Linked DNA regions of Rhodospirillum rubrum ATCC 11170. The protein of the gene in region 1 interacts with the protein of each later gene in a pairwise test. Links are inferred from orthologs where the notes say so. Each region holds a gene or a part of one and is shown on either strand. Other genes may lie near its edges. The genes, in order: hflK and ftsH.

Region 1 (15,326 bases):
GCGGCCCCCTGGCCAAACCGGTGGTCCGCGTGCTCACCCCGCCCTTGCGGTAGAGCGCCGTGCCTGGGACTTGGTCCCCGCACACCGCTTCAAGGGTTTGATAGCCAAGAAAATCGTCTTCGCGATCTGGTTCAGATCGCTGGGGATTTTCTTTGATCGCCGAGGGCGGGGGCAAAGCGCGTGCTCAAGCCGACAGGGACGACGTGAGCCCGGGCGCGAGCGTTATCGGCCCGGGTCCGTCAGCCAACGCGGCGCCGGCTTTCCTTATAGGATGGCGCCTCCCGATAGGCTTCAAGCACCTTGATGCGGATGGCGCTGGAGAGATTCCCGCTGCGGCCGGCGTCGATTTCGGTCACCATGTCATTGACCGATTGTCCACGGGCCTTGGCGAGATCCTTGAGGGCGTCCCAAAAGGGCTCCTCCAGCGAGACGCTGGTGCGGTGTCCGGCGATGGTGACCGACCGTTTGCGCACAGTTGGATCGAAAGCGACCTGGTCCATTGTCTTTGTTTCTCCGTGATCTCTGCATGTCCCTGGGCATGCCGGGGGACCCCTGTCTGTCCGACACCGAAGCAGATCAAGTGTCCGCATGGGGTGCTTTCCGTCTTCCAAGAACGGATGAGCACCCGAAAGGTTGCAGGGCGCGCTGATGGCGCAGGAGCGGAGAAGGGGGTCAGCGATGGGCCGGGACGCGGGCGCGTTTGGCCGCTTCCCAGGCGGCGCGTCCCCATTGGGCCAGGGTATCCCCGTCATCGAGAACGAAGGGCGGGACGACGCGGAACTTCTGTCCGCCCGCCGGCAGGCCGCCGGAAAAGAACTCCGACTCGCGCCCGCTGGTCGCCTCCCAGCGATCGTAATCCTCGCGGTTGATCGGGTCGGTGCGGAAATGCAGACGCCCGCCCGAGACCAGGGCGAACAGAACCCCATCGAGATAAAGACCGGTGGCATCGGTCATATCGCGCGATTCCACCTGTCCCAGGGCCGCCCGCATCACCGGCAGCAGGGCCCGCACATAGCGGCCGCGTTCTTTGTCATCCATGCTTGGTCCGGCTCCCGCTTCGCTCCACCGCCTCCTCCCTCTCGAACCGGGGGAGGAGACGCGCAATCGCAGTCTCAAAGCTGCTGGAAGAAGTCGTTGCCCTTGTCATCGACGATGATGAAGGCCGGAAAATCCTCGACCTCGATGCGCCAGATGGCTTCCATGCCCAGTTCCGGGTATTCCAGAACCTCGACCTTGCGGATGCTGTTGAGGGCCAGTTGGGCGGCGGCGCCGCCGATCGAGCCCAGATAGAACCCGCCGTGCTTCTTGCAGGCCTCGGTCACCGCCTTGGAACGGTTGCCCTTGGCGATCATCACCATCGAGCCGCCGTTCTCTTGGAATAGATCGACATAGGCGTCCATGCGGCCGGCGGTGGTCGGGCCAAAGGAGCCCGAGGCGTAATTGGCCGGGGTCTTGGCCGGGCCGGCGTAATAGACCGCGCCGTTCTTGAAGTACTCGGGCAGGCCCTCGCCGCGATCCAGCCGTTCCTTGAGCTTGGCGTGGGCGATGTCGCGGGCGACGATCATCGGCCCCGACAGCGAGACCCGGGTCTTGATCGGATAGCCGCTGAGCGTCGCGCGGATTTCCGCCATCGGCCGCGACAGGTCGATCTTGACCACCTCGGCCGACAGCTTCTCGGTGCGCACGTCGGGCAGGTAATGGGCGGGATTGGTTTCAAGCTGTTCGAGGAACAGCCCTTCGGCGGTGATCTTGCCCAGCATCTGGCGGTCGGCCGAGCAGGAGACGCCGATGCCCACCGGGCAGCTCGCGCCGTGGCGGGGCAGGCGGACAACGCGCACGTCGTGGCAGAAATACTTGCCGCCGAACTGGGCGCCGATGCCCATGGCCCGGGTCATCGCCAGAACCTCGGCCTCGAGCGCCAGATCGCGGAAGGCGTGGCCATCCTTGCCCCCGGTGGTCGGCAGGCCATCGAGATACTTGGCGCTGGCCAGTTTCACCGCCTTCAGGCAGGCCTCGGCGCTGGTGCCGCCGATGGCGATCGACAGGTGATAGGGCGGGCAGGCGGCGGTGCCCAGCGTGCGCACCTGGGCGTCAAGGAAGCGGGCGAGGCTCTCGGGATTGAGCAGGGCCTTGGTCTGCTGGTAAAGGAAGACCTTATTGGCCGAGCCGCCGCCTTTGGCCATGAAGAGGAATTTATAGGCGTCGCCCGGCGTGGCGTAGAGGTCGATCTGGGCGGGCAGGTTGTTGCCGGTATTGACCTCGTCGAAAACCGACAGCGCCGCCATCTGCGAATAGCGCAGGTTCAGGGTCTGATAGGTCCGGGCCACGCCTTCCGACAGGGCGAGGGCGTCGTCGTCGCCCGAAAACACCCGCTGGCCCTTCTTGCCCTGAATGATCGCCGTGCCGGTGTCCTGGCACATCGGCAAGACCATGCCGGCCGAGATATTGGCGTTTTTCAGCAGTTCCAGGGCGACGAAGCGGTCGTTGGCCGAAGCCTCGGGATCGTCCATGATGGCGCGCAGCTGGGAAAGATGGGCCGGGCGCAGCAGATGGGCGATGTCGCGGAAGGCCTCTTGCGCCAGACGGGTCAGGGCCTCGGGGGCGACGACCAGCATCTCCTCGCCGCGGAACCGCTCCACCGAAACCAACCCCTCCGTCCCTTCGAGAGCGCGGTAGAGGGTTTTATCCTCCGCCAAGGGAAAGACGTCCGCGAAAGCGCGATCGATCATGATCCTGGTATCCCCCGATACATCGGTCATTTCAACAGCCGTCCCCCGGGCGAGGGGGGCTTATGGTCATGGGCCTTGGATGGGCCTTGGTGGGTGGGGCGGGACGTTCGCCATGCCCCACCCCTTATTCATGGGCGTGGTGGTCGCCGGTCATCTTGATGGGGCGCCCCCGCCCGGCCGGCGAAGGGGGCGTCACACTCGCGGGAGGGGGAGCCGACAGGGCGGGTCGGACTCCCGATCGCCTGGGGCTGTCAGGGCTTCTTGCGAAAGGTGTCAAGGGTGACGACGTTGTCCTTGGCGCCGTCGCGGACATCATCTTGATCGTCGATGGGCGGGGCGGCGCGCCCGGGCCCGTCGGTCTCGATGCCGTCGTCGTCCTCGTCCTCGTCCTCTTCGTCGTCTTCCTCGTCGTCGTCTTGCTCCAGGGCCCCCTGGAACTGCAGGCCGAAGGTGGCATGGGGATCGGCGAAGGCGGTGACGGCCTCGAAGGGAATGGTCAGCAGTTCACGAATTCCGCCAAAGGACAAGCTGACGGAAAACAGATCGTCGTCGACCGCCAGATCCCAGAACTGGTTTTGCAAGACGATGGTCATGGCATCGGGATGCTGACTTCTCAGCCGCGGCGAGAGCACGACACCCGGATGACTGGTATGGAAGGTTATGTAGAAATGGTGGGCTCCGGGCAGACCTTGGCGCTCGGTAACCTTGAGCGCCTCGCGCAGAACGCCGCGCAAGGCCTGCTCCACCATACGATCATAGGCGAAATGTTCGATTCGTTCGTCCACGTGCGTTCCCTGAATCCGTGCTGTCTGCGGGCCAATTCGCAGTCGTATGTCTAGCATAAACCCTCCGGCGCCATTGACAACGCCCGAGCACGCATATTTCCAGATGTTTCGCGCATAGCTCGCCTGTCAAGCCGGGCGAGGCGGCGCCGTTCAAACAAAAGGCGGCCTGTCGGGCCGCCTTGTAGGGAAGTGGGGGGGCTTCTGTTGCCCGGTGCCCCCCCGAACCGCGCTTACGGGTGTTTAGGCCGCAGCGGCAAGTTCAACGTTGTCGTTGGCACTTGTCAGAGTTGGCCCGATAACGGTGGATACCATGCCGAACACAACCTTTATCTTTACCACGCGTGTCGATCCTATTTCGCCCCCAGGAACCCGGTCTCCGGCGCTGAGGCCGGAGACTTGGGCGAATGGTGGAGGCGCCGGGTACCGCCCCCGGGTCCACAACGCTTATTCCATAAAGGGTTTAGCGTCATAGCCGGACAAGCCGGCACCCCCAATATAGGGGGGATCGTCGCCGATGCAAAGCCCCCGAAATCGGAAACGCCCGCCCTGGTGATTCGGGGGTCATTGAGACCCGACGTTTGGCGCGGCCGGCGCGGCGCTTTCCAGGCTGGTCCAGACCGCCCGGGCGATGGCCTTATAGGCGAGGGCGTGATCACCCTCGGGGTCGGAAAGCGTGATCGGCATACCCTCGTCGGAGCCGCTGCGGATGCGGATGTCGAGCGGTAGTTCGCCCAGGAACGGTACGCCAAGCTCTTGGGCCGTGCGCCGCGCCCCGCCGTGGCTGAAGACATCCTCGCGGTGGCCGCAGTTCGTGCACAGGTGATAGCTCATGTTCTCGATCAGCCCGAGCACCGGCACATCGACCCGGCGGAACATCGCCAGACCGCGCTTCGCATCAAGCAGGGCGATATCTTGGGGGGTGGAGACGATCACCGCCCCCGATAAGGCGACGCGCTGGCACATGGTGAGTTGGGTATCGCCGGTGCCCGGTGGCATATCGACCACCATCACGTCCTGCGTGCCCCAGTCGACATCGCGCAGCAACTGTTCAAGCGCCCCCATCACCATCGGTCCGCGCCAGATGATCGGATCGTCTTCGGCGATCATGAAGCCGATCGACATCATCGACAGCCCATGATTGGTCACCGGCATCACCTTTTTGCCGTTGGCCACCGGCTTGACCGAGGCGACGCCCAACATGCGCGGGATCGACGGGCCATAGATGTCGGCGTCAAACAGCGCCACTTTCAGGCCAAGCGCCGTCAGCCCCAGGGCCAGATTGACCGCGGTCGTGGATTTTCCCACCCCGCCCTTGCCCGAGGCCACGGCGATGATGTGGCGCACCCCGGGCAACTCGATGCGGGCCTGCGACGTGGCGTGGCCATGGCCCCCGGCGCCCGGCTGCGGCTTTTTCTCCGCCTGGGGCGGACGTTGTTGGGCGTTCTCCGCCTGGGGCGGACGCTGGGCGGTCAAGATGACGGTGGCCCGGGTCACGCCGGCCAGGGCGCGTAGCGCATCTTCGGCCTGGCGCGAAAGCGGTTCGAGCGAGGGGCCAAGGGCGGCGGGCACGGCCAGCGAGACGCTGACCAGACCGCCGGGCTGGATGGCGACGCCGTCGATCCAGCCCAGGGAAACCACGTCGTGGTCGGCCCCGGGCGGAACGATCCGCGTGAGGGCGCCAAGAACATCGTCCCGGGTTACGCTTGCCATTTGTTGAAACCCCTTCGCGTTGGACCGATATGGAAGACGCCGCCGTCGGGCGTGGAGTGCAGGGGGAACGACAGGGGCTTGGGTCGCGACCTTTGCCCCAATGCGTCGGCTGCCCTATAACTCTGGATCCGGTGTGGTCATTGTCGACGGCGGCGGTATGGTGTTTCGAAGCTTTAAACGCGAAAGGGACTTCGTTCAATGGGATGGAACCAGCAGGGAGGCGGCCCCTGGGGCGGCGGCGGGGGCGGCGGCGGCGGACCCTGGGGTAGTGGCGGGCGCGGCGGCAACGGCCGGGGCTTTGGCGGCGGTTCGGGCGGCCAACCCCCCGATCTGGAAGAAATGCTGCGGCGGAGCCAAGAGCGCTTTCGCAAGATGGTGCCCGGCGGCAATTTGGGCAACAAGGGGATCGGCCTAGTCGCGATCCTGGCCTTGGCCGTCTGGTTGCTGACCGGGTTCTACCGGGTGGGCACCGACGAGCAGGGCGTGGTCATGCGCTTTGGCGAATTCACCCACACCACCCCGCCCGGGTTGCATTACCATCTGCCTTATCCCATCGAGGCGGTGATCCTTCCCAAGGTGACGGTTGAAAACCGCATCGAGCTTGGCTTCCGCGGCATCGGTGAGAACGCCCGGGGCCGGACCCCCTCCCGCGACGTGCTGGAGGAAAGCCTGATGCTGACCGGTGACGAGAACATCATCGATATCGATTTCTCGGTCATCTGGGTGATCAAGGACGCCGGCGCCTTCCTGTTCAATCTTCGCGACCCCGAAGGCACGGTCAACCGCGCCGCCGAAAGCGCCATGCGCGAGGTGATCGGCCAGACGCCGATCCAGGTGGCTTTGACCGAAGGTCGTCAGCAGATCGAGGACCGGACCAAGGAACTGCTGCAGGCGATGATGGACGAATACAACGCCGGCATCACCATCCGCCGCGTCCAGTTGCTGAAAGTCGATCCGCCGGCCCAGGTCGTCGATGCCTTCAACGATGTCCAGCGCTCGCGCGCCGATCGCGAACGCCTGCGCAACGAGGCCGAAGCCTATCGCAACTCGGTGATCCCCGAGGCTCGCGGCCAGGCCGAGCAGTTGCTCCAGCAGGCGGAAGCCTATCGCGAGGAGATCGTCAACCGAGCCCAGGGCGACGTGGCCCGCTTTAATTCCGTGCTCGAAGGCTATCGCCTCAACCGCGACGTCACCACCCAGCGCATCTACCTGGAAACCATGGAGGAGGTTCTGCGCAACGTGAACAAGGTGATCATCGACAAGAACGGTCAGGGTGTCGTGCCCTACCTGCCCTTGCCTGAAGTGCGCGCCCGCCAGGGTGGCGCCGCCGCGATCGCCCCCTCGGGCCTGTCCGGGGCGCCCCTGCGGCCGATGTCCCAGCCGATTCCGGGGCTTCCCGCCGCGCAGGGAGGCGGCCGATGAGAAAGTCCCTGGTGGCTCTTGGCGTCGTCGCCGTCCTCGCGGTGATCGGACTCTATTCGTCGCTTTTCATCGTCAACCAGACCCAGCAGGCGCTGGTCTTCCAGTTCGGTGAGTATGTTCGCACCGTTCAGGACCCTGGCCTGAAGTTCAAAGTGCCGTTCATTCAGAACACGGTGCTTTACGACAAGCGCGTGCTGGCCCTTGATCCGCCGGCCGAACAGCTGATCCTCGCCGATCAGAAGCGTTTGGTCGCCGATACCTTCATGCGCTATCGCATCGCCGATCCCTTGCGCTTCTATCAGGCGGTCAACAACGAGGCCCAGGCCGCCTCGCGGCTGTCTGATATCGTCATCTCGGCGCTGCGCCGGGTTCTGGGCAACACCACCCTGGCCACGCTGCTGTCCAAGGAGCGGACCCAGATCATGGTCGATATCCGCAATGCGGTGGATCATGAGGCCAAGAACCTGGGCATCGCCGTGACCGACGTGCGCATCCGTCGGGCCGATTTGCCCGAGGAAACCAGCCAGTCGATCTTTGATCGCATGCGCTCGGAGCGCGAACGCGAAGCCCGCGAATTCCGCGCCCAGGGTCAGGAACTGGCCCAGCAGATCCGGGCCCGGGCCGATCGCGAAAAGACCGTGCTGGTGGCCGAGGCCCAGAACCGCTCGCAGGTGTTGCGCGGCGAGGGCGACGGCATGGCGGTGAAGATCTACGCCGAGTCCTTTGGCGCCGATCCGCAGTTCTTCTCGTTCTACCGGTCGATGGAAGCCTATCGCAAGGCGCTATCCGATAGCAGCACCACCATGGTGTTGTCGCCCGACAGCGATTTCTTCCGCTACTTCGGCACCCAGGGCGGAACGGCCCCGGCGCCGCGCTGACCGGCCTGACGGGCTGCACGCGAAACGATCAGACGACGGCGGTTCGAACCAGGGTTCGGGCCGCCGTTGGCGTCTTCGGCCGGAAAAAGACCGGTATCGCCAAGCCATGAAATTGTCCCTTTCGACACTTTGGCTTGCGAATTTCCGCCACCTTTGGCGCTCAGCCTCGCCTGCGTACAAAGACGAGGGGAGGTGCCCGTCACCGGTTGATCGCCGCCCGTGCCCTGCCCAGATTTCCCCCGGGTCCGTCAATCCGGGAACCCCGTTCTCGATAGCTGTCCGAGCGCCGCCGCCGCTTTAGGGTGATGGCGGCCGCGCCGAAAGGCTCCATGGGTCAAGAAGGAGTTCAACCCGTGTTTCAATCCGTGCTTGATCGCACCGCTTCCAACGGAGCCGGGTCCGCGGGCCGCCTGCGCCGCGCCCTGGCGCCGGCCCTGGTCGCCTTCTCCCTGGCCATCGCGCCGTTCTCCGCCCAGGCCCGCGAGATCCCCGAAAGCTTCGCCGATCTCGCCGAGGGTTTGTTGCCCGCGGTGGTCAACATCTCCACCACCCAGACCATCGATGCCGATCGTGGTCCGGAAATGCCCCAGTTCCCGCCGGGGTCGCCCTTCGAGGAGTTCTTCAAGGATTTCTTCGAACGCCATGGCGGGCCGGGCGGCGGCGTCCAGCCCAAGACCCCGCGCCGGGCGACCTCGCTGGGCTCGGGCTTCATCGTCGACGCCGCGGGCTATATCGTCACCAACAACCACGTCATCCAGGATGCCGACGAGATCACGGTGATCTTGCATGACGATACGGCGATCAAGGCCGAGCTGGTCGGCAAGGACGAAAAGACCGACGTCGCCCTGCTGCGCATCAAGACCGACAAGCCGCTGACCGCCGTGCCCTGGGGCAATTCGGAAGCCGCCCGGGTGGGTGATTGGGTGATGGCGATCGGCAATCCCTTCGGCCTCGGCGGCACGGTGACCGCCGGCATCATCAGCGCCAAGACCCGCGATATCAACGCCGGACCCTATGACAGCTTCATCCAGACCGATGCGGCGATCAATAAGGGCAATTCCGGTGGGCCGCTGTTCAACATGCATGGCGAGGTGATCGGCATCAATACGGCGATCTTCAGCCCCTCGGGCGGGTCGATCGGCATCGGTTTCTCGGTGCCCTCCAACCTTGCCCATCAGGTGATCGACGATATCAAGAAGTTCGGCCGTACCCGTCGCGGCTGGATTGGCGTGCGCATCCAGTCGGTGACCGACGAGATCGCCGAGGGCCTGGGTCTTGAAAAATCCGCCGGCGCCCTGATCGCCGCCGTTACCCCCGGTGGGCCTGCGGCCGCCGCCGGTCTCAAGGTCGGCGATGTCATCGTGTCGTTCGATGGCCGTCCGGTCCCCGATATGCGGACCCTGCCGCGGATCGTCGCCGAAACCGAAATCGGCAAGGACGCCGCCATCGGTGTCTGGCGCGAGGGCAAGCGCCAGGACCTGAAGATGAAGGTCGGTGAACTGGAGGTGGCCGAGGACGAGGGGTTGCTGAACGAACCCGAAACCAGCGGCGTCACCGATTCCCAGGGCGGCACCGCCGTCGCCACCATCGGCCTGACGGTGACCAAGCTCGATGACCGCCTGCGCAGCCAGTTCGGCTTCGATGCCGCCTCGGAAGGCGTGGTGGTGACCGATGTCACCAATGAAAGCGACGCCCAGGAAAAGGGTCTGGAGCCCGGGACGCTGATCGTCAAGATCAACCAGACCGAGGTCGCCTCGCCCGAAGACGTGGTCAAGGCGGTGGCCAAGGCCAAGGACGAGGGACGCAAGACCGTTCTTCTGCTGGTCGAGCTGCGCGGAACCCGGACCTTCATTCCGGTCAAAATGGCCGACAAGAAGTAGTCTTTCGCCGCCTTTCCCGGAGAACGGGCGCCGGTTCCCCCACCAGGGAGCCGGCGCTTTTTTGTTCCCGTTCGGGCGATCGCCTGGGATAAACTGCGGCGATGAGCCGCTTTGATTTCTATCATTTACAACGATCGACCCTGGAAGACGCCTTGCCCCGGCTGTTGGCGCGAGTGCGCAAGGGGGACCAGCGCGCGGTGGTCATGGCCGGTTCGCCAGAACGGGTCGATGGCCTGAACAGCCTGCTGTGGACCTTCGACGCCGGATCATGGCTTCCCCATGGGACGGCCCGCGACGGCGACGGGGCCGACCAGCCGGTCTGGCTGACCATCGACGAGGAAAATCCCAATGGCGCCGAGGTTCTGGTTCTGACCGACGGGGTCTGGCCTAGCGATCCCGCCCGCTTCGCCCGGATTTTGCTGCTGTTTGACGGCGGCGACGACTCGGCGGTGGCGCGGGCGCGCGGCCACTGGAAGGCGATGCGCGAAAACGGCCACGAATTGCACTACTGGCAGCAGGATGAGCGCGGGGGCTGGGAAGAAAAGGCCCGGGCCGCCGCCGATCCGGGACCGTCTAAAAGCTAAAGACCAAAGGCCGGAGCGATTGTACGAAAGGGCGGACCGCCTATATCTTTTTTCAGTTTCGCGCTTCTCCATCCGGCTTATGGAAAGCGTGATAAAGCCGGAAGGAGCCCGGCCAAGCAGGGGATAAGGGCGTGCCGAAGTACGAAGTCCAGACCCATCGGGATAAGCGCTGGCTAACCCGCGACCTTTATGATTTCGAGACTCAGGCCATCGTCGCGGCTAAGAAGATCTATGCGACCTCGCAGGCCGATGGGGTGAGAGTGGTTCTTGACCGGCTGACGCCGGAAGGGCTGCACCGAGAGAAAATCATCTTCGAGGAAATGCGCAGCCAGCCGAAGGACAAACCGGTCCGCATTACCCCGATCGAGGATGGGGCGCGCTGCGCATCGGTTGCCGAGGTCTATGCTCTGGAAAGCCGGATGACGATCGGCCGGCTGCTCAAGAGCTATCTGGAACAGCAAATCCTGCTGCCCAGCGAGCTTCTGCATTGTTCGCGCCCGCTTACCCGCTTCCAGGAGGCCGACGGTCAGTTGATGCCCTCGGCCGTCGATCGCATCGTCGGCATGCAATGCCGGATCGATCCGAGCCTGAACGCCAAGGTCCGGCGCGACGAGATCTATGACTGGATCGCCGAAATCGGCCGGCGCGCCCGGCGCAGCGAGGGCGAAAAGCTGCTTTGGCCGCTGAGCCTCGACGATTTCCACAAGGTGGTGGCGACGGTGGCGAAATGCGCCTTCGTTCACGAGGAACAGGTGGCGCTGCTTTGCCATGTGATCGCCCGGGAAACCGGCAAGGAGCGCAGTTTCCTCGGTAAGCTGGAAGTGCTTCTGGGCTGCGTCTCGGAAGATCTGACCCTTGAGGTTCTGCGCATCCTCGATGGCTTCATCGCCGATGCCCTGGCGGTCAGTCAGGTCGTTCAGGAGATTCTGGGCGTTCGGCCCAATCTGGCCAATGCCTTGATCGCCCTTCTCGATTTTATCGACGGCAAGGCCGGGACGGCGGCGACGCGCGAACCCGAGACGGCGAAGGTCCTGCGCCGGCTGTTCGCCGAGGGCAAATTGCCCGACGGCCTGACCGTGTTGCTTGACCGCGTCACCCGCGAGTTGGGGGGGCGCCAGCCGCTGACCCGCAACGATCCCGACCGCGAGGAGGCGGCCTTTCTCGCCTTGCTCGACCGCCTGGTCAAGCCCGAGGGGGTGGCCGGCGGCACGGCGGTGGCGGCGGCCCTGACCCGGCGCTATGGCCTGCGGCTGGAGCAGGGCGGGCTGATCGGCTGGAAGCTGTCGGTGCTTGGCGTGTCGCGTCTGCTTGGCGAGAACGCCCGGCGCATGCAGTACCTCTGCGAGGTCGCCGGCGCGGCCGAGGGGGCCAATGCGCTGACCGTCGTCGCCGAAGAGGTGGTCGAGGTGGTCAAGCCGGCCGCCGATATCCATCATTTCGTCGCCCCCGATCTGGCGACGCCCGAAAAGCTGCGGATCCTCACCGGTCTGCAACGGGCCCTCGGCACCTCGTCCCTGCCCGAGGTGTTGCGCACCCGGGTGGTCGGCCGGTTGGACGATCTGCTGGCCCGTTATCTGGTCGATGCCGCCGTCGTCGAAAAGCTTGACGCCCCGGGCGATTCCTTGCGGCTGAGGGCGGTCCGGCTGGTGAAATTCTGCGGCTCGGGGCTGCTGTTGGAGGGCAAGGCCCTGGCCATCGCCCGTTCGCGCGTGCTCCATCACCTGCGGCAGCCGAATTTCGTCGAGGATTTCACCCAGGATTTCTCCGATCCGGGCGAACGCGAAGCCCGTCTGCGTGATTTCTATCGCATGCTGGCCGAGGCCGGCTTCCGCATCTGATAGCCAAGCACATCGTCATCGCGCTCTGGTTCAGATCGCTCGGGATTTGCTAAAACGGTTCGCCCCGCTTTTCCCCGGCCTCGAATGGAGCAGACCATGGACGACAGACGCGAGGGCGAAATCGCCCTCGATTTCGATCCCGTCACCCGTAAGGACGCCTCGGTCGCCTTTATCGGCCATATCCAAACGCCCTGGACCTCGCGCGATGAGGCGCCGCGCAATGTGATCGAGGCCCGCGAGCGCTCGACCGAGCCGGCGCGCATCACCCTTGACCCGGCTTTCGCCCCCGGCCTCGCCGGGCTGGCCGGCCACAGCCATGTCGTGGTGCTGTATTGGATGGACAAGGCGCGGCGCGATCTGATCGTGCAGTGTCCGCGCCATTCGGAAGGGCCGCGCGGCGTGTTCTCGTTGCGCTCGCCCCTGCGCCCCAATCCGGTGGCCCTGGCGGCGGTGCCCTTGCTGTCGGTCGATATCGCCGCCGGCGTGCTGACCGTCGGCCCGCTCGATTGCCTGAACGGCACGCCGCTGATCGACATCAAACCCTATTACGTCTCGACCGACTGCCATCCCACCGCTTGCAGCCCCTAAAGCCAATTCCGCGCGCTCTGAACCAGGGCGCGGCGTTGATTTGCTTGACTATCAAGGTCCTAGAGCGGTGAGCGTGAAATCTAGTCCCCGCTCACCGCTCTAGGAAAACCGGCGGCGGCGCCGCTTGGCGACAAGCCCCGCCCGGTGCCGCCGCAAAAGGATCAGCGGGCGCCGACGGCGACCAGATCCTCGATGCTGACGATGGGCAGGCCATGGGCTTGGCCATAGCCGATCAGGGTCGGCAGGCGGGCCATGGTGCCATCGGGGTTCATCACCTCGCACAGCACCCCGGCCGGGCGCAGCCCCGCCAACCTCATCAGGGCGATGGTCGCCTCGGTATGGCCCCGGCGCGCGCTCAGGCCATCGGCATGGGCGCGCAAGGGGAAGACGTGGCCGGGGCGGGCCAGATCATCGGCGGTGCTGGCGGGATCGATGGCGGCGCGGATGGTGGTGACCCGATCGGCGGCCGAGACCCCGGTGGTCACGCCCTCGCGCGCCTCGATCGAGACGGTAAAGCCGGTGCCGTTGCGCGAGGTGTTGTGGGCGACCATCGGCGGCAAAGCCAGACGATCAAGGTCGGGGTCGGTCAGGATCAGGCAAACGATGCCCGAGCCATCGCGGATCATCCGGCTCATCTGTTCGGCTGTCAGGGTTTCGGCGGCGAAAATAAGGTCTCCCTCGTTTTCGCGGTCCTCATCGTCAACGACGATGACCCCCTGGCCCTGGCGCAGGCTGTCAACGGCGCGGGAAACCCGCTCCTGGGCGGTGCCGGGAAGAGAGAGGGGATTGGCAAAGATCTGATTCATGGTTCTCACCTTTAAGACTGGGCGAGCCTGAATCAGGGCGGCAGAGGACTTCCCCGGGCGGCGGACAGGAGTCCGCCTTCCAGGGTGTGAGCAAAGCGCCATCCCCCGACCAAGCGGGAACGCCGCGGGCGGGGGAGGGGGATGTCACCTCGTTCTCTTCCATCCGGACTATACCGTCGGCTCCGGCTTCGCACCGGATCTGCTGGACCCCTTCACCACCGGCAAAGGGCGCTCGCGGGCTGTCCCCCCCGTGAAAGGGAAGGATTACCGCCGGTCGGGAGTTTCACCCTGCCCTGAGAACAAGCATCTATGGCGCCGACCTTTTAGAGGGGCCGACGGACCGCAGGGTCGACCCGGGCGCGATCGATGTCAAGCCCAAGCCGAAGACGCGCTTTGATCGAAAAAATGAGAACGATAATGCGATTGACTTGCAAATATGGAGTCGCTAGGTTTTGAGTGGTTTTAATCTGGAACCGGCGGGAGACTTCTCCATGTATGTTTGCATTTGCAACGCCTTGACCGACCGTCACGTGCGCGAGGATGTGCAGGGCGGGGCCCGCTCCGCCGGCGCGGTGTTCGCCCGCCGCGGCGTCCGTCCGGTCTGCGGCAAATGCGGCGATTGCATGCGAGCCCTGGTCCGTGAAACCCGCGAGACCTCGTCATCATCCGCCGATGTCGGCGCCTTGCTGATGGCGGCGGAATAATCCCCCTCGCGCGCCATAAACGCCGCCCTCCCTTAAACCCTTCGCTCCGCTTGCCTATATGTCCCCTAGACCCGGGGGATGCGATCCATGCGTCCCTTACGGATAACCGGCGCGCGGGCTGCGGCCCCCTCGTGATGCCCCGTGCGCCCAAAGGGGACGACATCGATGAAGGGTGATCCCGCGATCATCAAACGCCTGAACGGCGTTTTGAAAAACGAACTCACCGCGATCAACCAGTATTTCCTGCATGCCCGCATGCTGCAGAACTGGGGGCTTACCCGGCTTGGCAAGCGCGAATTCAAGGAATCCATCGAAGAGATGGAGCATGCCGACAAGCTGATCAAACGGGTGTTGTTCCTGGAAGGCCTGCCCAATCTGCAAGACCTGGGCAAGCTGCGCATCGGCGAAACCGTGCGCGAGGTGCTGGAAAACGATCTGGCCTTGGAACTGGCGGCGCGCGACACCCTGGTCGAGGGCGTGGCCGAGGCCGAAGCGGCCCAGGATTTCGTCTCCCGCCAAATTCTCGATGAGATCCTCGAAGATACCGAAGAACACATCGACTATCTGGAAACCGAGATCGGCCTGATCGATCAGGTTGGCCCGCAGAACTACATCCAATCGCAGATCGACGCCGGCGAAAGCTGAAAAAAAACGCCCAGACCGGCGCCCTCCGGTCCAACAGAAGTCCGCCAGCCCCCCCCTTGTCGGGCAGGGCTGGCGGAAGCTTGGAGTAGTGAAGCGGGGAGCAGATCTCATGCCCGCCGTTCTAGAGTTTGTCAGGGAAAAGTGGGCACCGCTTTTCCCGAAAAGACAAACTCAAACAAAGGGATCCAGGGTCTGTCCGCTTCAGCATCAAGCGGACAGACCCTAAGGCCGGCGGAAGACCACCACCTTGGCCGTCGAGCGCTGGACCACCTCGCCGCGCTGGTTGAGGGTGTCGCTTTGGCAGGTGACGATGGCGCGGTCGGGGCGGGACTTCGACGGGGTGATGGCCAGCACGGTGGTTTCAACGTGAAGCTCATCGCCCGGTCGCGTCGGATTGGGCCAGCTAAGCTCGGTCCCGGCGCCGATGATGCCCTGGGCCAGCGGCAGGCCGCTGGTGACAAGCAGGCGCATGGTGATGGCGGCGGTGTGCCAGCCGCTGGCCGCCAGACCGCCAAACAGGCTGTGGCGCGCCGCCTCCTCGTCGAGATGAAAGGGTTGGGGGTCGAATTCGCCGGCGAAGGCCTTGATCGCCGCCGCCTCGACCCGGTGGCGAGCGCTGTCGAAGCGATCGCCCACCGCAAGGTCTTCAAGAAAAAGCCCGGCCCGGGGGAGCGGGGTCTGCTGCTGCGTCTCTGCGGTCATCAAGCGTGGCTCCCCCGGGATGAAAAAAGGTCAGCCCACGCCCAGGTCACTGGGC
Region 2 (15,318 bases), 1.3 Mb from region 1 along the record:
GGCCTTTCGCGCCTGGGCGCCGGGCGAACCGGTGGACCAGGGCGCCCTCGGCACCTTCCAGCCGCTGAGCCTCGCCCCACTGGTCACCCCCAGCTGGCTGCTGGTGCCGTTGCTGGCTTTTGACGACGCCGGCCATCGTCTGGGGCAGGGCGGCGGGTTTTATGATCGCACCCTGGCCGGCCTGGGCGCCGCCGGTTCGCCGGTGGTGGCCATCGGCGTCGCCTATGCCGCCCAACAGGTCGAGGCCTTGCCCGTCGAACCCCACGACCGTCCCCTTGACGGGGTAATCACCGAAGCCGGCGTCCGCTGGTTTGGCGAGTGGCCGAGGCCCGATATGGAGCGGAAGCGATGAACATCCTTTATTGTGGCGATGTCGTCGGCCGTTCGGGGCGAACGGCGCTGCTCGACGCGCTGCCCGGCCTGAAAAAGGATCTGGCCCTGGATCTGGTGGTGGTCTGCGGGGAAAACTCCGCCCACGGCTTTGGCATTTCGACCAAGATCTGCGACGAGTTCCTGGCGGCGGGTATCGATGTGGTCACCACCGGCAATCACGTGTGGGACCAGCGCGAGATCCTGCCCTATCTCGATCGCCAGCACCGGCTGATCCGCCCGGCCAATTTCCCCCCCGGCACCCCCGGCGTCGGTCATGTCGTCGTCGATCTGGCGCGCGGCCGCAAGGCGCTGGTCATCCAGGTGATGGGCCGTTTGTTCATGGATCCGCTTGATTGCCCCTTCCGCGCCGTCGACGAGGTGCTGACGCGCTATCGCCTGGGGGCGACGGTGCAGGCGGTGATCGTCGATATCCACGCCGAGGCGACCAGCGAAAAGATGGCGATGGGCCACCATTGCGACGGCCGGGTCTCGCTGGTGGTCGGCAGCCATTCCCATGTGCCGACCGCCGATGCCCGGGTGCTCAAGGGCGGCAGCGGGTATATGAGCGATGCCGGCATGTGCGGCGATTATCAATCGGTGATCGGCATGGTTCCCGGCCCGGCCGTCCATCGCTTCACCCGCAAGACGCCCACCGATCGCCTGACGCCGGCCGATGGTCCGGGCACGGTTTGCGGGGTTTTCGTCCAGACCGATGATCGCAGCGGTTTGGCCCTGCGCTGCGAGCCGGTCCGCCTGGGCGGCGATCTCGCCCCGGCGATGCCGATCGCGCGCTAGAATCTTGATATCGAAGCAAATCATCGTCGCACTCGGGGCCGGAGCGCCCGGGATTTTCTCCCGGCCGGCCCGCTAAGGCCCAGCCCCGGCAGGGGAACCCCTTGTGGCGGGGTTCCTTTTCCTGGGAAGTCCTGCCATAGTGCGCCGCCTCCACCACGGAAAACCGGCGCGGACGATCGCCAAGCCCCGCGCGGCTTGGGCGGCTCCTGTCCAAGGACCGCACCCTGTGGGTGGATGAGGCCCCGCAACCCACGAGATATAGAGCGATCGACGATGGCCGGTCATTCCCAATTCAAGAACATCATGCACCGCAAAGGCGGTCAGGATGCCAAGCGCGCCCAGCTTTTCACCAAACTGGCCCGTGAAATCACCGTTTCGGCCAAGCTCGGATCACCCGATCCGAACGCCAATCCGCGGCTGCGCGCCGCTATTCTCGCCGCCCGCGCCCAGTCGCTGCCCAAGGATAATATCCAGCGGGCGATCGACAAGGCGACCAGCGGCGGCGATGCGGCCAACCTCGAGGAACTGCGCTACGAGGGCTATGGTCCGGGCAATGTGGCGGTCATCGTCGAATGCCTGACCGACAACCGCAACCGCACCGCCTCGGAAGTGCGGACCGCCTTCAGCAAGAACGGCGGCACCATGGGCGAAAGCGGCTCGGTGGCCTTCAACTTCGAGCGTGTCGGCCTGATCCATTATCCGCTGAAGGCCGGGGCGGCCGACGCCGTGCTTGATGCCGGCATCGAGGCCGGGGCCGACGACGTGCAGTCGAGCGAGGATGGCCACGACATCACCTGCCGGCCCGATGATCTCAACGCCGTCTCCAAGGCCCTGGAAGCGGCCCTGGGCGATCCGGAGTTCGCCCGCCTTGACTGGAAGCCGCTGGTTCAGGTGCCCGTTGACGCCGATACCGTGCCGGCGCTGATGAAATTCCTCGACATCCTCGATGACTGCGACGATGTGCAAAGGGTCGCGGCCAATTACGAGATCGACGACGCGATCATGGAGAAACTGGGGGCATGAGACTCCTGGGGCTGGATCCCGGTCTGCGGATTACCGGCTGGGGGGTGATCGAGGTGACGGGCAACCGCATCGGCCATGTGGCCGATGGGGTGGTGCGGTCCGACGATCGCCTGTCCCTGGCCGCCCGGCTGGCCCAGCTCCATGGCGGGATCGTCGCCGTGCTCAAAGCCTATGAGCCGGTGGAGGCCGCCGTCGAGGAAACCTTCGTCAACCGCAATCCGGCCTCGACCCTCAAGCTTGGTCAGGCGCGCGGCGCGGTGATGCTGGCGCCGGCCCTGGCCGGCCTCGTCGTGGCCGAATACCAGCCAAGTGTCGTCAAGAAGGCGGTGGTCGGTACCGGCGGAGCGGCCAAGGATCAGGTGGGGATGATGATCCGCACCCTGTTGCCCGGCGCCACCTTGGAAACCGCTGATGCCGCCGATGCCTTGGCCATCGCCATCTGTCATGCCCATTACCGGGCGGGGGCGCTGTCCCTGGCCCTGGCCCGCGCCGGAGGGGGGCGATGATCGCCAAGCTCAAGGGACTGGTCGATTCGGTGGCCGAGGATCACGCGGTGATCGATGTCGGCGGCGTCGGCTATCTGGTGTTCTGTCCGGCGCGGGTGCTAACCCGCCTGCCGTCACCCGGCCAAGCGGTGGCCCTGGTCGTTGAAACCCAGGTGCGCGAGGATCACATCTCGCTTTTCGGCTTCCTGGAAACCGCCGAGCGCGACTGGTTCCGTTTGCTCTCGACCGTGCAGGGGGTGGGATCGAAGGTGGCGTTGTCGGTGCTCTCGGTGCTCTCGGCCGGGCAGATTTCCCAGGCGATCGCCGCCGGCGACAAGGCTGCCCTCGGCCGGGCGCCCGGGGTCGGCCCCAAGCTGGCGGCGCGCATCGCCAGCGAGTTGAAGGACAAGGCCGTCGCCCTGGGCGGAATGCCGGCCCCGCCGCCGCGCGGCGCCGGCACCGATGCCGCCGGCGAGGGGCCGCCGGGCGGGCCGACGGGGGATGTCCTTGGCGACGCGGTCTCGGCCCTGGTCAATCTTGGCTATGGGCGGAGCGAGGCGGTGGGGGCGGCCAGCCGGGCCGCCGGCTTGGGGGCGACCACCGTGCAAGGGGTGATCGGTCTGGCCCTGCGCGATCTCGGCCGGGGAGGGGCATAATCCATGGCCGGGCACGAGGAGGAAGATGAGCGCCTGATCTCGGGGCGCCGCCGCGAGGGCGAGGTCGATGCGGCCCTGCGCCCGCAGTCGCTGGCCGATTTCGTCGGTCAGCGCCAGACCCGTGAAAACCTGGGCGTTTTCGTTCAGGCCGCCCGGGCGCGCGGCGAGGCGATGGATCACGTGCTGTTCCATGGTCCGCCGGGCCTGGGGAAAACCACGCTCGCCCAGATCGTGGCGCGCGAGCTTGGCGTGGGGTTTCGCGGCACCAGTGGGCCGATGATCGTCAAGGCCGGCGACCTCGCGGCGATCTTGACCAATCTCGAGCCGCGCGATGTGCTGTTCATCGACGAAATCCACCGCCTTAATCCCGCCATAGAGGAAGTTTTGTATCCGGCGATGGAGGACTTCCAGTTGGACCTCATCATCGGTGAGGGGCCGGCGGCGCGGAGCGTGCGGATCGACCTGCCGCCCTTCACCCTGGTTGGGGCGACGACCCGGTCGGGCCTCCTGACAACGCCGCTGCGCGACCGCTTTGGCATTCCGCTGCGACTCGACTTCTATGAAACCGATGAATTGGTCCAGATCGTGACCCGGGGTTCCCGGCTTCTTGGCATGGCTTTGACCGACGAGGGCGCCCGCGAAGTGGCGCGACGATCGCGGGGCACGCCGCGGGTGGCCGGTCGGCTGCTGCGCCGGGTGCGCGATTTCGCCGCCGTCGCCGGGCGTTCGCCCGTTGACGCCTTCATCGCCGATGCCGCGCTCAACCGCCTGGAGGTGGACGGGCGCGGGCTTGATGCCATGGACCGGCGCTATCTGTCGCGCATGGCCGACCATTATGGCGGCGGGCCGGTCGGGGTCGATACCCTGGCCGCCGCCCTGGCCGAGGAACGCGATACGGTGGAAGACGTGATCGAGCCCTATTTGATCCAGCAGGGCTTCATCAAGCGGACGCCGCGCGGCCGGATGCTGACGGCGATCGCCTGGACCCATCTTGGGCTGACACCGCCGGCCGAGACGCCGCCGGTTCAGCCCGACCTGTGGTCCGACGCCCCATGACCCAGTCCTTGACGCCGACCAGCGGCCTCTGGCGCCAGGGGTGCCACTTGTTGCCCGTGCGCGTGCATTGGGAAAACACCGATGCCGGGGGTATCGTCTACCACGCCGAATACCTGAAGTTCGCCGAGCGGGCGCGCACCGAGATGCTGCGACTGGCCGGAATTCACCAGGGATCGATGCTGGCGGGCGAGGGGGTGGGCTTCGCCGTGGCGAAGCTGTCGATCGACTACAAGCGTCCGGCCAAGCTGGACGACGCCCTGGTGGTGGAAACCACGCTCGATGCCGTTGGCGGCGCCGTGCTCGATCTCACCCAGACTATCCGCCGCGAGGGTGATCCTCTGGCGATCTTGAAGGTGCGCGTGGCCTGTCTGTCGCTGAAGGCCGGCGTTCCCATCCGCATTCCCGCCATCATGCGGGAGAAACTTGTACCAGGAAACGGCGACTGACCACACGGACACGGGGTTGATTATGGACTACCTCTCCATGGACGCGATAACCCAGCTGACCGGCCAGATGGCCAGCCACTTGGGCATCGCCGGGCTCGATCATCTTGGCCAGACGGCCTCCCGCTTGGGGCTGATGCTGGAGCGGGGCCTTGACGTCCAGTCCAGTCCGCCCCTGCCCGCGGCCGCGCCGTCTGTGCCCGTGGCCAGCGAAATTCTGCCCAATGCCAGCGGCGTCGGCGCCGCCGCGCCCGGGGCGACGATGGGCGAGAAGCCGTCGCTGTCGGCTTGGTCGATGTTCTGGCAGGCCGATATCATCGTCAAGATGGTGATGCTGAGCCTGGTCGGCGCCAGCATCTGGTCGTGGACCATCGTTTTCGAAAAGATCGTTCGCTTACGCGATCTCAACAAGAAAGCCGAGCAGTTCGAAGAGAAATTCTGGTCGGGCGGCTCGCTTGAAGACCTGTTCGACCGCATCGGCCAGCGGCCGCGCGATCCGATGACCGCGGTGTTCGTGGCCGCCATGCGCGAATGGCGTCACAGCGCCCAGCGCCGCAACGGCGCCGCTGGTGCGCGCGCCATGCTGGCCCAGCGCGTCGAGCGGGTGATGGGCATCACCCAGAACCGCGAGCTGGAAACCCTGGAACGCCGGCTGGGCTTCCTGGCCTCGACCGGCGCCGTCGCGCCCTTCGTCGGGCTGTTTGGCACGGTCTGGGGCATCATGAACAGCTTCCACGCCATCGGTATGTCCAATGACACCAGTCTGGCGACGGTGGCCCCCGGTATCGCCGAGGCGCTGTTCGCCACGGCTTTGGGACTGGTCGCCGCCATCCCGGCGGTGATCGCCTATAACAAGCTTTCCGCCGATATCGACCGCTATGCCGGCCGCCTGGAGGCGTTCTCCGGGGAATTCGGGGCGATCCTCGGCCGTCAGCTCGACGAGCGCGAGTAATCGGGCGCCGATCAGGAGAACGATGAGATGGGTGCCTCGGTCCAACCCCGACGCGGCGGTCGCCGCAAGCGCAGTCACCAGATGAGCGACATCAACGTCACCCCGATGGTCGACGTGATGCTGGTCTTGCTGATTATCTTCATGGTGACGGCGCCTTTGCTCACCACCGGGGTCAAGGTCGACCTGCCGCGCACCAGCGCGCCCTCGCTTGACCAGGACAATCAGTCGCTGACCGTTTCGGTCGGCGCCGATGGCACCTTGTATGTTCAAGACAAGGTGACCGACGAAAGCGAACTGATGGCGCGGATGCAGGCGATCACCGGGGTCAATCCCGAAGCCCGCATCTATGTGCGCGGCGACGCCGGGATCAACTATGGCCGGGTGATGGAGGTGATGGGCATCCTGCGCTCCGCCGGTTACACCAAGGTCGCCCTGGTAACCCAACCGGGCGCCCCGGGAGCGGCTCAGGCCAAGCCGGCCGCCACCGCTCCGGCGGCCAAGGCGCCGGCCGCCAAGCCCAAGAATTAGCACGGGACAGCCGGCCTTGCCCCCGATAAAACGCGGTTTCCTCTATTCGCTCGGCTTCCATCTGCTGGTGGTGCTGCTGCTGCTGGTTGGGGTGCCCCATATTCGTAAGGACGTCACGCCGACCGAGCAGGTGACCATCGTCGAGTTGGTCGAAGTCAGCGACGAAACCACCTCGTTGCCCGATCAGCCCGCCGAAAAGGCCAAGCCGGTGCCCAAGCCCAAGGCCGCTCCGCCGCCGCCGGCGGCGGCCAAGGCCGTGGAAAAGCCCGTCGAGCCCAAACCCGAACCCAAGCCCGAGCCCAAGCCGGTGGTGCCGCCGCCCGAACCCGAGCCGCCGCCGCCCCCCGAGCCCGAGCCCGAGGAGGTTCCGCCGCCGCCCGAACCCGAGCCGACTCCCGAACCGATCAAGGAACAGCCCAAGCCCAAGCCCGAGCCGCCTAAGCCCGAGCCGCCCAAGCCCGTTCCCCCCAAGGTCGTTCCTCCCAAGGTCGAGCCCAAGCCGGCCGAGAAGAAGGCCGAGACCAAACCGGTGGAAAAGAAGGCCGAGAAGAAGCCCGAGAAGAAGAAGGACGACTTCGACTCGTTGCTTTCGGCGGTCAATCAGCTTGAAAAGAAGGTCGAGAAGCCGGGCAAGGGCAAACAGGCCGACGCGGCGTCGACCGAGGAGGAGGCGACTCCCCAGCCCCAGGCGGCGCGGCCGACCAATCAGGGCGGGCGGATTTCCAACACGCTGACGATGAGCGAGATCGACTCGATCCGCTATCACGTCGAGCAGCGCTGGAACTATAACCAGGGGGGACGCGGGGTCGAGGGCATGAGCGTCGATGTCCAAGTCAGCATCAATCCCGATGGTTCGGTCGCCCGGGCCAAGGCCTTGCGCGATCCGGCCTTCGCCGGCGACGCGGTCTATAAGGCCCTGGCCGATAGCGCCGAGCGGGCGGTGATGCGCGCCAGCCCGTTGCCGGTGCCGCGCGACAAGTTCGATATGTTCGCCGACGGCTTCACGCTGCGCTTCGCTCCGACCGGCATCAACTTCAATTGAGGCCGGTCTCCCGCGCCGACCGGCGCGGGGGCCTTGGCGATGCCATGATTTTGGGTGACCATGGCCTCGTTGACCTGCGGGGCCATCGGCCTATCTTCTAAGCGATCGGCTTGGGGATCGGCCGCCGCGCCGCAAAAACGGCTCTATCGGGGCGTAACCGTCGGATCGGGGGCGAGCGGACGGAACCCGGGACCTCTCTCGGGTGTTTCCAGGCGGCCCCGCCCGGGGCCGCTTTGCCGGTGCGGTTATGGACCGGTCGACGCGAGAGAGAAACGAGGGCGCGCGCTCCCCTGGCGCGCGTTCATGACGGAATTCACGGCAGAAAAAGGCGAGGGGTTTCCTCCTATGACGCGATTGGCGAAAGGCAAATGGCGCTCGACTCTGGGCGCCATGATGGCATTGGCGGTTATGGTCGCGGCCATTCCACAGGCCAGGGCCGAACTGGTGATCGACATCACGCGCGGCGTGCGCGAACCGATGCCCATCGCCATTCCGGTTTTCGGTGGGACGGACGCCCAGTCCAGCGCCATGGGGCGCGATGTGGTGGGCGTGGTGTCCAATGATCTGCAGGGATCGGGATTGTTCCGGGTGCTCGATCCGGCCGCCTATATCCAATCCCTGCCCAATCTGGCGGTGCAGCCCCAGTTCGCCGACTGGCGGGCGATCAACGCCCAGGCCCTGGTTCAGGGCGAGGTTCAGCCCCAGGGCGATGGCCGTCTGCGCGTGGCCTTCCGCTTGTGGGACGTGTTCAGCGGCCAGCAGGTCGTCGGCCGCGCCTTCTTGACCCAGGGCGATAACTGGCGCCGGGTGTCCCATATCATCGCCGACGAGATCTACAAGGCGATCACCGGGGAAGAGGGCTATTTCGATACCCGCGTCGTCTATGTCGCCGAGACCGGCCCCAAGACCAACCGGGTCAAGAAGCTGGCGATCATGGATCAGGACGGCGCCAATCAGCGCAATCTGACCAATGGCGAGTCCATGGTGCTGACCCCGCGCTTCAGCCCGACCGCCCAGGAAATCACCTACCTCAGCTATTACAACAGCGTCCCCCGGGTCTATCTGTTCAACATCGAGACCGGCCGCCGCGAATTGCTGGGCGATTTCCCCGGCATGACCTTCGCCCCGCGCTTCTCGCCCGATGGCAATAAGGTCATCATGTCGATGGCCCTCGACGGCAATACCGAAATCTACGAGATGGATCTGCGCACCCGGCGCTCGAGCCGGCTGACCAACCATCCGTCGATCGATACCTCGCCGTCCTATGCGCCCGATGGCCGGCAGATCACTTTCAACTCCGATCGCGGCGGCGCCCAGCAGATCTATGTGATGAATGCCGACGGATCGGGGGTGCAAAGGATCAGTTTCGGCGATGGCCGCTATGCAACGCCGGTATGGTCGCCACGCGGTGACCTCATTGCCTTTACCAAGCTGAAGGGCGGAAGGTTCTTTATTGGGGCCATGCGGCCCGATGGAAGCGGCGAAAAGATCCTGACCGAGGGATTTCTGGTTGAAGGTCCGACCTGGGCACCCAACGGCAGGGTGTTGATGTTCTTTCGTCAAGACCCCAATGGCAGAACGACGCTACACAGCATCGACGTAACCGGTTATAATGAGCGCCAGATTTCCACGCCGACGGAGGCCTCTGACCCAGCATGGTCGCCCCTTCTGCCATGACGTAAAGGAAGGGGCCTTGTCTTCCCGTGCGATATCCCTCACAAACGGTCCTCAGAATATAAACTGCAGGTCCGGTGTGTCTTTACGGTATGAACCCATGCCGGCCGGATGCATCGATCCCGCCGGATGCCCTTAGCTTGGGAGTGATTTGAATGATGAAGTTCGGTTTCCTTGGTGCCGTGGCCGCTACCATGCTGCTCGCCGCCTGTTCGTCTACCCCTGACACGGGCGCCGGTGGCGCCGGTGCCGGTGGCGCGTCGTCCTCCACCTCCGGCCCGACCGCCGGTTCCGTCGCCGAGTTCCAGCAGGTCGTCGGTGACCGCGTGTTCTTCGGCTACGACCAGTACAACCTGGCCCCCGACGCCCGCGCCACCCTGCAGCGTCAGGCCCAGTGGCTGAACCAGTACGGCAACTTCTCGTTGACCGTCGAAGGTCATGCCGACGAGCGCGGCACCCGCGAGTACAACTTGGCCCTCGGCGAGCGTCGCGCCAATTCCGTGCGCGAGTTCCTGATCAGCCAGGGTGTCAGCGCCAACCGTCTGCGTGTCGTCTCCTACGGCAAGGAACGCCCGGTTTGCACCGAGACCGCCGAGAGCTGCTATGCTCGCAACCGTCGCGGCGTGTCGGTTCCGCAGTGATTGGTTGATCGGCGGGCGGCCGGCCCCTCATAAGGCCAGCCGCCGGCCCTGATCCGGTCAGGGGGGACTCCGGGAAACCGGAGGCCTTCAAAGGCATCAAGGGAGGCGTCGTCTTCCGCTGTCACCGTCAAAAGGGGCGTGATGGCCGGAAGCGACGCCTTTCGCCTGTCTGGTTGAGCTCGCCTGCCGAGCGCCTTATTTGTGCTGGGGTGTTGTTCTAGATCTGTGCGGGTGAACCTTGGTCCGCGCATAGATCTAGAGCAAATCCCCAGCGACGCGGAGCGGATTGCTTAGGATTCGCTTTAAGCCCCGCAGCCATGAAGGGGGCTCGGGTCCCTTCGGCTCAAGGCCCTGGTTTTGGTCATTGTTCCGCGCGTGCCCGTCGCGTGGCGGACCTGGAAGAATTGAGGAGGTGGCATGTCATCCCTTGCCCTACGTAGTCCCGCCCTGGCTCTGGCCCTGACCCTGGGCGGCCTGTTGCTGTGCGGTCCGGTTCAGGCCCAGCAGGCCAATTCCGCCAATGACATGGTGGGCCGCATGCAGTACCGCATCTCGGAACTTGAACGTCTGGTTCAGGATCTGACGGGCAAGGTCGAGCAGTCGCTCTATGAGAACCGCCAGCTTCAGACCAAGCTCGAGAACGCCCAGAGCGATATCGATTTCCGCCTGAACGCCTTGGAATCGGCCGGGCCGGCGGCGGCCGCGCCGGCCAATTCGGTGCCCTCGAGCGCCCGGCCGACGGCCTCGGCCGGCGCCGGCAAGCAGGGCACTCCGGCCCCGGCCGAAGGGGTTTTGGGCTTCCCCGGCAAGACCGCCCCGGCCCAGGGCGCGGCGAGCGCCGCGCGTCCGGCCGCCGCCGGCGCCTTGCCCGCCGGATCGGAGAACGATCAGTACAATTACGCCTTTTCGCTGCTGCGCAACGCCGATTACCCGGCGGCCGAACAGGCCTTCAAGGCCTTTCTCGACCAGCATCCCAAGGGCAGCCTCGCCGGCAACGCCCAATATTGGCTGGGCGAGACCTATTATGTGCGCGGCGATTACGAACAGGCCGCCGTCGCCTTCATGGGCGGCTATCAAAGCCACCCTGACAGCAGCAAGGGCCCCGATAATCTGCTGAAGCTGGGACTGGCCATGGCCAATCTCGGCAAGTCCAAGGAAGCCTGCGCGGCGTTCGGCCGCCTCGAGTCGCAATACCCCAAGGCCGCCGACGCCATCAAGCGCCGGGCCAAGGAAGGCATGTCCAAGCTCGGCTGCTAAGCGGGCCGAGGCCATGGCGCCCCGTGGGCTGGTCGACGCGAACGGGGTCATCGACGCCGAGGCTTTCGCCGCCCGCATGGCCGCCCTTGGTCCCTTCGAGCCCGAGCCGGCGATCGCCGTCGGGGTTTCGGGCGGCGTTGACAGCCTGACCCTTCTCGCCTTCGCCGCCCGCTGGGCGGCCGAGCGGGGAGGGCGCTGTACGGCGGTTTGCTTCGACCACGGGTTACGCGCCGCCTCGGCCGGCGAGGCGCGGCTGGTCGAAACGACGGCGCGCAGCCTGGGCGCCGAGGCGGTGGTGCTGCGCTGGGCCGGGCCCCCTCCCTCCTCGGGGGTTCAGGAAGCCGCCCGCCGCGCCCGGCTTGACGGCTTGCTGGGCTGGTGCGCCGGCGCCGGGGTTCTGCATCTTCTTCTGGCCCATCACCGCGATGATCAGGCCGAAACCGTGCTCCAGCGCCTGGGGCGCGGCAGCGGCGCCGACGGATTGGCGGCGATGGCCGCCCTGTCGTCGCGGGGCGAGGCGCGGATCCTGCGCCCGTTTCTAGAGGTGCCGCGCGCGGCGATCGAAGCCAGCGCCCGCCGGATCGGGCTGGTTTGGGCCGAAGACCCCAGCAACCACGACCCCCATTACGACCGCGCCCGTTTGCGCGCCGCCGCCGCTCCGCTTGACCAAGCGGGGTTGAGCGCCAAGGCCCTGGCGGCGAGCGCGGCGCGGCTGGGCGATGATCGCGCCTTTTGGGCCCGCCACCTGTCGGCGCTGCTCGCCGGCGCCACCCGCGCGTGTGGCGAGGGCTGGCTGGTTCTCGACCGCGACGCCCTGGCGGCAAGCGATCCCTGGGCCGCCGCCCGCGCCCTCGCCTGGGCCGCCGGCGCCATCGCCGGCAGCGAACGCGCCGCCGATCCCCGGCCGATCGCCGCCTTGCTGGCGACCCCGCCCGCTCCCGGTCAGGTCCACGCGCTGGCGGGCTGTTTGTGGCAAAGCAAACCGCGCGGCGCCCTGGTGCTGTGTCGCGAATGCCGGGGGCTCGATCGCCGCCGCTGGGCGGTGCCGCCGGGCGAAAGCCTGCTGTGGGATGGCCGCTGGCTTTGCCGGGCCGGACGGGGAGGGCTGGCGGTCTCGGCCCTGGGGGCAGCGGGCTGGCAGAAGCTGGCGCCGGCCCTGGCCGGGGACCGCCAAGGCCTGCCGCCACCTATCGCCCTGCCGGCCCTGCCGATTTTTTATGGCGAGTCGGCGGAGGAGAGGGCGGACGTTTTCGCGGTTCCGTCTCTAGGCCTTTGGGGGTATGGTTACAATCCGGGGTCGGCTTTTCGGGGCGAAATGCCCTTTAGCGTCGATATCACCTATCATCCCTTTCTACCGCTCGTTCCCCTCGGCCTGCGGGTCGGTGCCGGCGGCGGCTTGTAAGAGGGGTCCCCTGGAAAATGGCGGCTTGAGGGATGGTTGACCCACCCTTACATTAGCCGCCACGGGGTCTTGTTGGACCTACGGCTGATCATCGGCGCAGCGCCGCCAAGGCGCTTCGCGGCTCGAAAGGGTGAAGGACTTGAACCTCAGCAGAAACCTGCTCCTGTGGATCATCATCGCCGTACTTCTGGTGGTGCTGTTCAATCTGTTCCAGACGTCGGCGCCGCGTGGACCGCAGACCACGGTTCCCTATTCGGATTTCCTGTCGAGCGTCGATGCCCGGGAAGTTCGTGACGTCGTCATCAAGGGCGATTCGATCAGCGGCCACACCACCGATGGCCGCGCCTTCACCACCTATGCTCCCCGCGACGCGGACATGGTCAGCCATCTGCGCGACAGCGGCGTGCAGATCTCGGCCGTGCCGGCCGAGGACAATGTTCCGACCTTCTGGAGCATCCTGATTTCCTGGTTCCCGTTCCTGCTGCTGATCGGCGTGTGGATCTTCTTCATGCGCCAGATGCAGTCCGGCGGCGGCAAGGCCATGGGCTTTGGCAAATCGCGGGCCAAGCTGCTGACCGAGAAGACCGGCCGCGTCACCTTCGACGACGTGGCGGGCATCGACGAGGCCAAGCAGGAACTGGAAGAAGTGGTGGAATTCCTGCGCGATCCGCAGAAGTTCCAGCGCCTGGGCGGCAAGATTCCCAAGGGCGTGCTGCTTGTCGGCCCCCCGGGTACGGGTAAGACGCTGCTGGCCCGCGCCATCGCCGGCGAAGCCAATGTGCCGTTCTTCACCATCTCGGGCTCGGATTTCGTTGAAATGTTCGTCGGTGTCGGCGCCAGCCGTGTCCGCGACATGTTCGAGCAGGGCAAGAAGAACGCGCCTTGCCTGATCTTCATCGACGAAATCGACGCCGTCGGTCGCCATCGCGGCGCCGGTCTTGGCGGCGGCAACGACGAACGCGAGCAGACCCTGAACCAGCTGCTGGTCGAGATGGACGGCTTCGAGGCGAACGAGGGGGTGATCCTGATCGCCGCCACCAACCGCCCCGACGTGTTGGATCCGGCCTTGCTGCGTCCGGGCCGCTTCGACCGTCAGGTTACCGTCTCCAACCCCGATATCATGGGGCGCGAGAAGATCCTGAAGGTCCATATGCGCAAGACGCCGCTCGGCCCGGATGTCGACGCCAAGGTCATCGCCCGTGGCACCCCCGGATTCTCGGGCGCCGATCTGTCCAACCTTGTCAACGAAGCCGCCCTGCTCGCCGCCCGCAAGGGCAAGCGCGTGGTGACCATGGCCGAGTTCGAGGAGGCCAAGGACAAGGTGCTGATGGGCGCCGAGCGCCGCTCGATGGTGATGACCGAGGACGAGAAGGAAAAGACCGCCTATCACGAGGCCGGCCATGCCCTGATCGCCATCCACCAGGAAGGCCACGATCCGCTGCACAAGGTGACGATCATCCCGCGTGGCCGCGCCCTGGGCGTGACCATGTCCCTGCCCGAACGCGATCGCTACGGCTATTCGCTGAAGGAACTGAAGGCCCGCATCGCCATGGCCTTCGGCGGCCGCGTCGCCGAGGAAATGATCTATGGCACCGAGAACGTCACCACCGGCGCCTCCAACGACATCATGCAGGCGACCGATCTCGCCCGCCGGATGGTCACCGAGTTCGGCTTCTCGGAAAAGCTGGGGCCCTTGCGCTATACCGATAACCAGGAAGAGGTTTTCCTTGGCCATTCGGTGACCCAGCACAAGAACCTGTCCGACGAGACCGCCCGCATGATCGACGAGGAGGTTCGCCGCTTCGTCGAGCAGGGCGAGGCCCGGGCCCGCGAAATCCTGGGCAAGTACAAGGACGAGCTGGAAATCATCACCCGCGGCTTGCTGGAATACGAGACGCTGTCGGGCGATGAGGTCAATAAGCTGCTGCGCGGCGAGGATCTCAACCGCGCCGAACAGCCCGCGCCGCCCCGGGACCGCTCGGGCCGTCGGGCCTCGGTTCCCACCAGCGGGCCGGCGGCGGGCGGTGTCGGCGGCGATCCGGAACCCCAGCCGGGTGCCTGACGTGATGCTTGACCACACCAGCGGACCGGGGTCTGATTCCCCGGTCCCGACCATCGGAAGCCCCGCTTTACCGCGGGGCTTCTTCCATGCGGAGGGGGCGTCGCCGGCCGGGCGGCTTTACCTCCAGCCCGTCGGCCTGCTTGATGGCCAAGCCGCCGCCCAAGCCGTGGTCGAAGGCTTGGCCCTGCCCTTGGCCGGGCGCGCCGACCACGCTTTTTGTCTGATCGCCGCCCTGTTGCGCGGCGCGGCCGGGGACGTGATCTTGCGCTGTCTGGTCAGCCCGGCGGCCCTGCGCCAATGGGCGGCAAGCGAGGGCGCCGGCATCGCCGCCGAGGTCGAAGCGGTATTGGCCCGCCTGTCCGCCCCGCGTCCGCCCTTCGCCGGCCTGCCCTTGGGCCGGGGGAACGCCCTGGTCATGGGCATTCTGAACGTCACCCCCGACAGCTTTTCCGATGGCGGCGACCATGTCGGCTTCGACGCCGCTTTGGCCGGGGGGCAGGCGATGCTGGCGGCGGGGGCGGCCATCCTTGATGTCGGCGGCGAAAGCACCCGCCCCGGCGCCGCTCCCGTCGATCCCCAAGACGAGATCGCCCGGGTGGTTCCGGTGATCCGCGCCTTCGCCGAACGCGGCGCGGTGGTCTCGGTCGATACCCGCAACGCTTCGACCATGGAGGCGGCGCTGGCCGCCGGGGCGCGCATCGTCAATGACGTCACCGCCCTGACCGGCGATGAGCGGGCGCTGGGCGTGGTGGCGCGCGCGCGCGCTCCGGTGATTTTGATGCATATCCGCGGCGAGCCGCGCACCATGCAAAGCGATCCATCCTATGCCAGCGCCCCGCTGGACGTGGTCGACTGGCTGGCCGAACGGCTGGCGTGCTGCCGGGCCGCCGGGATGGACGACGGTGATCTGTGCGTCGATCCGGGGATCGG

What was found.
Region 2: the proteins of hflK (region 1) and ftsH interact in binary tests that used the Escherichia coli proteins (3 or more experiments, as listed by UniProt). The link is inferred for Rhodospirillum rubrum ATCC 11170 from one-to-one orthologs.

The regions. Positions count from the first base shown.
Region 1 is NC_007643.1:2,549,371-2,564,696, reverse strand. The notes cover bases 4,550-7,534. They hold hflK (FtsH protease activity modulator HflK), read left to right. Parts: upstream 4,550-5,422; coding sequence 5,423-6,646; downstream 6,647-7,534. Other genes in these bases: hflC (protease modulator HflC), read left to right, coding at 6,643-7,524; RRU_RS11415 (Mrp/NBP35 family ATP-binding protein), read right to left, coding at 4,550-5,224. In the rest of the region: RRU_RS11445 (AsmA family protein), read left to right, coding at 1-53; RRU_RS11440 (ribbon-helix-helix domain-containing protein), read right to left, coding at 240-500; RRU_RS11435 (TfoX/Sxy family protein), read right to left, coding at 673-1,038; RRU_RS11430 (fumarate hydratase), read right to left, coding at 1,113-2,729; RRU_RS11425 (SspB family protein), read right to left, coding at 2,981-3,514; more of RRU_RS11415, read right to left, coding at 4,076-4,549; RRU_RS11400 (DegQ family serine endoprotease), read left to right, coding at 7,878-9,404; RRU_RS11395 (DNA polymerase III subunit chi), read left to right, coding at 9,506-9,988; RRU_RS11390 (hypothetical protein), read left to right, coding at 10,120-11,826; tsaA (tRNA (N6-threonylcarbamoyladenosine(37)-N6)-methyltransferase TrmO), read left to right, coding at 11,923-12,414; ribB (3,4-dihydroxy-2-butanone-4-phosphate synthase), read right to left, coding at 12,576-13,220; RRU_RS11375 ((2Fe-2S)-binding protein), read left to right, coding at 13,712-13,924; bfr (bacterioferritin), read left to right, coding at 14,090-14,569; RRU_RS11365 (MaoC family dehydratase), read right to left, coding at 14,792-15,271; RRU_RS11360 (ABC1 kinase family protein), read right to left, coding at 15,302-15,326.
Region 2 is NC_007643.1:1,275,275-1,290,592, forward strand. Bases 11,950-14,926 are described here. They hold ftsH (ATP-dependent zinc metalloprotease FtsH), read left to right. Parts: upstream 11,950-12,465; coding sequence 12,466-14,388; downstream 14,389-14,926. Other genes in these bases: tilS (tRNA lysidine(34) synthetase TilS), read left to right, coding at 11,950-12,326; folP (dihydropteroate synthase), read left to right, coding at 14,393-14,926. In the rest of the region: RRU_RS05660 (5-formyltetrahydrofolate cyclo-ligase), read left to right, coding at 1-352; RRU_RS05665 (TIGR00282 family metallophosphoesterase), read left to right, coding at 349-1,167; RRU_RS05670 (YebC/PmpR family DNA-binding transcriptional regulator), read left to right, coding at 1,441-2,190; crossover junction endodeoxyribonuclease RuvC, read left to right, coding at 2,187-2,696; Holliday junction branch migration protein RuvA, read left to right, coding at 2,693-3,331; Holliday junction branch migration DNA helicase RuvB, read left to right, coding at 3,335-4,387; RRU_RS05690 (tol-pal system-associated acyl-CoA thioesterase), read left to right, coding at 4,384-4,833; protein TolQ, read left to right, coding at 4,871-5,782; protein TolR, read left to right, coding at 5,810-6,310; RRU_RS05705 (cell envelope integrity protein TolA), read left to right, coding at 6,327-7,352; Tol-Pal system beta propeller repeat protein TolB, read left to right, coding at 7,698-9,029; peptidoglycan-associated lipoprotein Pal, read left to right, coding at 9,182-9,667; tol-pal system protein YbgF, read left to right, coding at 10,085-10,924; more of tilS, read left to right, coding at 10,938-11,949; more of folP, read left to right, coding at 14,927-15,318. UniProt on the Escherichia coli protein: Acts as a processive, ATP-dependent zinc metallopeptidase for both cytoplasmic and membrane proteins. Plays a role in the quality control of integral membrane proteins.